DNA from 3 places in the Aminobacter sp. Y103A genome. Region 1 is predicted to be linked to each of the others. Evidence: riboswitches for the same ligand, from Rfam matches in the RefSeq annotation. Region 1 holds a riboswitch; each other region holds the start of a gene.

Region 1 (2,262 bases):
CAACACGTTCTCTTCTTCGGCGGCGGTGGCGACGCGTTTCGCCAGTTCGTCCGGGTTGGCGATCGACGGGATCTCGATGACGAAGGTATCGAAGTCGTCATGCTCGTGGTCGAACGCCCCGTCGTGATGGGTCTTGCGGTTTTCGATGTCGTCCTCGACGGCGAGGCCGAGGCCGAGCAGCACCGACGGATCGACCTTGCCATGCGCCGACGGCACGATCTTGACGGCGCGTGCCAGGTGCTCGCGCACGATGGCGGTGGCGCGGGCGTGGCCGGCTTCGTCGAGCAGGTCGCTCTTGGACAGGATGATGAGATCGGCGCAGGCGACCTGATCCTCGAACACTTCCTCGACCGGGTCGTCGTGGTCGAGCGAATCGTCCGCACTGCGCTGGGCGGCGAGCGCTTCCATGTCGGAGGCAACTTTACCTGCGGCCAGCGCAGGGCCGTCGACCACGGCGATGACGCCGTCGACTGTCACGCGGCTCTTGACCGTTGGCCACTGGAAGGCCTGGACCAGCGGCTTGGGCAGCGCCAGGCCCGAGGTCTCGATCAGGATGTGGTCAACCCTCGGTGTAAGCGACAGGATTTGGTCGAGGGCAGGGACAAAGTCGTCGGCGACGGTGCAACAGATGCAGCCATTGGCCAGTTCGACGATGTTTTCCTCCGGGCAGGCATCGACGCCGCAGCCCTTGAGAATCTCGCCGTCGATGCCGACATCGCCGAACTCGTTGACGATGATGGCGAGGCGCTTGCCCTTGGAGTTCTCGAGGATGTTGCGCAGCAGCGTGGTCTTGCCGGCGCCGAGAAAGCCGGTGACGACGGTGCAGGGAACGCGTTCGAGGGAGGCGGTCATGTATCTTCCTTGATGAGAGCAAGTGGTGGGATGCGCGCGACGAGGCCGCGCTTGAGGCTATCGGGACGGCCGCGCCAGGGGATCAGGCCGTCGGTCGAGGTGGCGAAGAGTCTTGCGCCGGCGACGAGATCGTCGCCCGACATGGTGTTGAGATCGCCGAAGACGTAGCTCCACGCGCCGTCGCGGATCAGGGCGGCGCTAAGGCGGCGCTTGCAGTTGCCCAGGCACTCGACGCTGCGCACGGCGATCTCGCCATTGGCGGCGAGGCGGGCGTGCTCGGCAAGCTGGGCGCCGGCGCGTGGATGGGCGTCGGACCCGGTTTCGTCGCGGCAGGATGAGCAGACGAGGATGGTCACGTCGCATGGGCGCGCGTCGGCTGCATCGCAGGATGCGTCGGCTGATGCGACCGGAAGGTTGTCGTCGAAATCCAAATCCAGGCTCCTTGCCCGGGGCACCCGCCAGGCGATCGGATCAATGTCTGCGACGGCAGGTCTCCTGGCTTGCGGATCGTCGCCTTCGCTCGCCTTCCCGGGAAAATCCCAGTGGTCTTCGAGCTTGGCTCTTCGCTCACAGTTGCGGGGACAGCCGCGGATTTGACGCCACCGGCGCGCACCGCATTCCCTCTTAGCCTTCGCCGTTGCGGGCGAAGGACCGTCTGTGGGCGATTTAGGCTTTCGCGAGGGGTGGAGTCAACGAGGCGGAGCGACCCGCAATGTCGCTCAGGCCGGGTCCGAGATCGCCTGCGGGCGTCACCTCGATGCTTTCGAGGCCGAGCCAGTCGCGCATCTGCTGGAGTTCTTCGTAAAGTTCGGCTGCGGTTTCCGGTGGCGCACAGGGCTCTGCATAGGCGGCGTGGACGCGCAGGATACCCGCCGGTCGGTCGGCCTTCAGGTCGATGCGGGCGACGATGCGCTCGCCCAGAAGGAAGGGCAGGACGTAGTAGCCGTACTGGCGCTTCTCAGCCGGGGTGTAGATTTCGATGCGGTAGCGGAAGTCGAACAATTGCTCGGCACGGGTGCGCTCGAAGACGAGCGGATCGAAGGGCGCAAGCAGGGCGCGTGCCTGGATCTTGCGCGGAATGCGCGCATCGGCGTGGAGATAGGCCTGCCGGTCCCAGCCTTCGACGCGGACGGGAATCAGTTCGCCGGTCTCGACCAGCTCTTCGAGCCGGCCTTTCATGTCGGCTGGCGACAGGCGGAAATAGTCGCGCAGGCATATGCCGGTGGCGATGCCATGGGCGCGGGCGGAGATTCGCAAGAGATCGCGATGCGCATCCTCGGTCTGGGGAACTGGACGGTCGTATATGCCGGCCGGGAGCACGCGCTCAGGCAGATCGTAGAGGCGTTCGAAGCCACGCCGCGAATGGGTGGTGATGCGGCCGGCCCAGAACAGCCATTCGAAGGCATGCTT
Region 2 (2,262 bases), 2.6 Mb from region 1:
TCGTTCACGCTTGGCCTGCTGAGCGAGATCCTGACGCTGCTCGTCGTCCTCGTCGGCTGCTGGCGCATCCTGCGCGGCGATCTCACGATCGGTGGCCTGCTTGCGCTGCAGCTGCTCGTCACCCGGGCGACCATGCCGATGCTGACCAGTGCCGGCATCCTGATCCAGTTCCATTCGGTGAGCGCCACCGTCTCGGCCCTCGCGGCTTTCCTCAAGCGCCAGCCGGAGCGCGCCATCGTTGCCCCGGCGCTGCGTGCTGCTGATTTCGGCCCGATCACGGTCGAGGATCTGACCTTCCGCTATCCCGAGGCGACGGCTGCGGCACTCAACGGTGTCAGCCTGGTGCTGCCGGCGACGGGCGTCGTGGCGATCGTCGGCCGCAATGGCTCCGGCAAGTCCAGCCTGCTGCGCGTGCTTTTGGGACTGGAGCGCGATCATGCCGGCAAGGTGGCAATCGGCGGCATCGACGTCCGCGCCTACAATCCGCGCTGGCTGCGCGGCCGCATAGGTGTTGTCGACCAGGAGACGTCGCTGTTTTCGGGTACCATCCGCGAGAACCTTCAGGCGTCGCTGCCGCGCCCGCTTCGCGACGACGAGATCGACAAGGCGCTGGCGTTTTCCTCCGCCGACAAGTTCACCGCCGGCCTGCCCAAAGGCATCGACACCGAACTGGTGCAGGCAGGGCAGAACCTCTCCGGCGGCCAGCGCCAGCGCCTGGCGATTTCGCGCGCCGTGCTGCGCGATCCGCACATCGCCGTTTTCGACGAACCTACTTCGGCGCTCGACGCCGAATCGGCGATGGCGCTCGAGCGTGAGCTGCTGGCCTTCGGCCGCGACCGCCTCGTCATCATCGTCACGCATCATCTCTTTTCGGCGCGTTCGGCCGACATGATCGTCGTGCTCGACGACGGCAGAATCGTCGGCACGGGCAGCCATGAGGCTCTGAATGCCGAATGCCCGGTCTATCAGGCGCTGTGGCGCGACTACGTCAGGGATTGATCGGCCGCCGGCGTTGATCGGTCGATGAGGTGGAAATGATTCTTCCACCTGTTGACACGACACCGGGCAGTCATACTACATGTAGACATCGTGGTCTTCCGAGTTGATTCCAGCTCGGGAGCTAAGAGGGAAGCCGGTGCGCGATTTCGCAATGCCGGCGCTGCCCCCGCAACTGTAAGCAGTGAGTTGCTGTCGCGTAGTGCCACTGGCGCCAATGGGCGCTGGGAAGGCCAGACAGCAGCAATGACCTGCGAGCCAGGAGACCTGCCGCGATCGAGTCTGAACGTCCACGGGCGGGGTGTCCGGTGGTGCGCTTGCGTTCTGCTGGCTTGCGCCGGCCGAAATCCGGCATGCGTCCGCCCAAGGCCCTTCGCCCCCAAACCATCGGGGAAGATGATGCCGGCGACCTCTACACTTCAATCCAGCGGAACCGACAGCGTTCCGTCCGCTCTCAGCCAGGGTTCCGAGACCGCGTCCGAACCTGGCTACCGTGTCATCCGGCGCAACGGCGCGGTGACGCCGTTCGATGCGATCAAGATCACTGTGGCGCTGACCAAGGCATTTCTCGCCACCGAGGGTTCGGTGGCCGCCGGTTCGCGCCGCGTCCACGACGTCGTCGAGGAACTGGCCGGCCAGGTGTTCGCCGCGCTGACCAGGCGGGCAGATAGCGGCCGCACCTTCCACATCGAGGAAATCCAGGACCAGGTCGAACTGGCGCTGATGCGCTCCGAGCATCACAAGGTCGCCCGCGCCTATGTGCTCTACCGCGAGGAACGTGCCCGCGAACGCGCTGCCGCCAAGGTCACGTCGGTCGAGGTCGCCGCACCGCCGCTCCAGGTCAAGGCCGATGACGGCGGCCTGGCACCGCTGAACGAGACGCGACTGGCCCGCATTGTCGACGAGGCCTGCAGCGGGCTCGAGGCCGTCTCAGCGGATGCGATCCTGGCCGAGACAAGGCGCAATCTCTATGACGGCATCACCGCCGACGAGCTTTCGCTGGCGCCGATCCTGGCCGCCCGTACGCTTGTAGAAACTGAACCGAACTACGCCTTCGTCAGCGCCCGGTTGTTGCTGGACCGGTTGCGGCGCGAGGCACTGAGCTTCGTCTCGGCCAGGTCTGAGCAGGCCACCCAGGCCGAAATGACCCAGCGCTATGCCACCTATTTCCCCGCCTTCATCGCCACCGGCATCAAGGCCGAATTGATCGACCCCGAACTTGGCCGTTTCGACCTTGCCAGGCTCAGTGCCGCGCTAAAGCCCGAG
Region 3 (2,262 bases), 1.0 Mb from region 1:
TGCTGGTCGATCAGTTGGAGGCTGTGCCCTGGTAGGTCATGCCGCCCTGGAACGGCAGCCCCTGGTAGATCTCGATCCATTCCTTCATCGCAGCCTCGGGATCGACGTCGGTGAAGAGGTCGGGATAGAGCCACTTGGCGACCTGCAGCGCGCCGGTGACCTTGGACGAGCCGCCGGCGAGGTAGTAGTTGATCAGGCGGACATCGCCCGCCTGCCCTGCCGGCGTGCCTGATATTTCCTCGCGCGCGACGATCGCCCTCCAGCTCTCGGCGAATTTTGCCTCCGGGATGGTCTGGTAGGAGCCGGGCTGCAGCTTGATCACCAGGTCGGGCTTGCGCGCGATGATCTCCTCGGGATCGACGGTGAAGCTGTTTTCGTTGCCGCGCGACGACGGCTCCTTCTTGATGTCGATGTCGCCGAAGACATTGGTGCCGCCGCCGGCCTCGATCATGTCGTGCCAGCCTGAGCCGGGCGTGACGGTCACGAGATCACGGACCTCTTCAAGATAAACCTTCTTACGCTCGACGCCCTTCAGACGCTCGGCCAGCAGGTCCATGTACTTGGTGTAGTAGGCGTTCAGCGCATCGGCCTTTTCCTTCTCGTCGAACAGCTTGCCGAACAATGTGACGTTTTCGACATGCTGCAGCGTGTCCCAGGCGGTGACGACCAGCACCGGAATGTCGAAGGCTTCGAGCTGCTTGGCTGCCTCCTCATAGACGCCGTTGCGAGGGATGATGACCAAGTCCGGCTTGAGCGCAACGATCGCCTCGTAATTGGGCTGCGTCTGGCCTTGGCCGACAATGTCGGCTTCCTTGAACTGCGGCCAGTAGGTCGGATCCCGCATCGTGCTGGCATCGACGCCAACGACCTTGTCGATGGCGCCAATGGCGCGGGCGAACTCGACCGCGTAGCGGTTGAAGATCACCGCCCGCTTGATCGGCAGTTCCAGCTCGACCGTTCGGCCGGCATCGTCCGTGAAGCTATCCGCGGCCGCCGGCGCAAGGCCAATGGCGGATGCCGCGGCGAGCCCGAGCCAAAGGATCCAATGTCTGATGTTCATGATCTCTCCTTGCTTGAAAGGGGTGCGCAACGCCTGGCGTTGCCATGCCCGGAAGGCGTCCGGGACAATAGGTAGAGGCGCGATGCCACGGCAGCAGGCGACGAATGCGTCTGCCCAAACTTTCGATATTCTGGGGAAACCGTTCTTCCCGACATCGCCGCGCCAACCTCTGACTGCCCTGGCGGGGATGCGGAAATGCAGACCTGGCGAAAGCCGCAAACGGGCTTCCGGACGGGAACCGGCATTCCTGTGGCACACCCCGACCACGGAATCTCACTCTGTCAGGCAGGTCTCCTGGCTCGCGGGTCCTAGCCTTGTCGCCCGTCTTCCCGGCACGAATGCCAGTGACACAGGGGCAATAGGCTCACCGCTTACAGTTGCGGGACAGCTCCGGTTTCGCACCGGATTCCCTCTTAGCTTCCACCTCGCGGCGGAAGACCATGACGGCGCCAACCTATCGACGGCCAAGGTAAAGTCAAGTTGCCATCCGGGACTATACAGGGCGGCATTTGCCTGAGCCGCGACGATGCTGAGACCAGGTTGCGCGGAACTGCAGGCAGCGCAAACTGTTCTCCGGCTTAGCGAGCCGGCGAAACGGTCACCGAGACGATCTGGAACGGCACCGCACCATAGGTGGCGACCGTCTGCTCATGCTCCCACGCGCGGAACTGTCGCGACGGCCGCGCCGACAGCACCAACGCGCCATCCGCCTGGTCTGGCCGGATGGTACCGCGAAACCGCAAGGTCAGCCGGCCGCCTGATTTACCCAGCTTGCGATAGCGCAGCCGCGCGAAATGGCATTCGCCGCCATTCAGCTCCATCTCGATGCGACGGCGCACCGGCGGCACGTCCAGCCGCACGACAATGTCGATCTCGGCAGGCGCACCGCCAACTGCCGCCGGCGGCAACGGCACCTGCTGCGCCAGTGCCGGGGTGACCTGCCCCGCACCATCGCCCGCCTGTGTGCGCCGACCATGCCAGACGACGCCGGGCAGCTCGCGCTCACGGACAGCGCGTTTCTTGCGCATGCGCAACTGCTTGGCGACACCGCGTGACAGCCAGGTCAGACCCTTGAAGTCGGTCCGCGGCTTGGCCTGCAGCAAGGCAGCGATACGGGCGGCGCCGGCGCGATCGGCCATGTCGACCACCTGCTCCAGCACATCGTCGGGAACCGGCACCGACATCTCTGCTTTCAGATAGCT

Evidence for each region. Region 1 has a riboswitch for cobalamin ahead of Amn_RS17855 (DUF1636 family protein). Riboswitches for the same ligand answer to the same signal wherever they lie in the genome.
Region 2: another riboswitch for cobalamin. It lies ahead of Amn_RS02800 (ribonucleoside-diphosphate reductase subunit alpha); the one in region 1 lies ahead of Amn_RS17855 (DUF1636 family protein).
Region 3: another riboswitch for cobalamin. It lies ahead of Amn_RS22690 (ABC transporter substrate-binding protein); the one in region 1 lies ahead of Amn_RS17855 (DUF1636 family protein).

Annotation. Positions count from the first base shown of each region.
Region 1 covers NZ_AP017986.1:3,629,708-3,631,969, reverse strand. Annotated here, with positions in the region: gene cobW (cobalamin biosynthesis protein CobW) at 1-852, opposite strand, end outside; gene Amn_RS17855 (DUF1636 family protein) at 849-1,283, opposite strand; cobalamin riboswitch at 1,321-1,523, opposite strand; gene Amn_RS17850 (winged helix-turn-helix domain-containing protein) at 1,519-2,262, opposite strand, start outside.
Region 2 covers NZ_AP017986.1:584,715-586,976, forward strand. Annotated here, with positions in the region: gene Amn_RS02795 (peptidase domain-containing ABC transporter) at 1-999, shown strand, start outside; cobalamin riboswitch at 1,074-1,285, shown strand; gene Amn_RS02800 (ribonucleoside-diphosphate reductase subunit alpha) at 1,396-2,262, shown strand, end outside.
Region 3 covers NZ_AP017986.1:4,638,711-4,640,972, forward strand. Annotated here, with positions in the region: gene Amn_RS22690 (ABC transporter substrate-binding protein) at 11-1,060, opposite strand; cobalamin riboswitch at 1,329-1,518, opposite strand; gene Amn_RS22695 (nucleotidyltransferase family protein) at 1,639-2,262, opposite strand, start outside.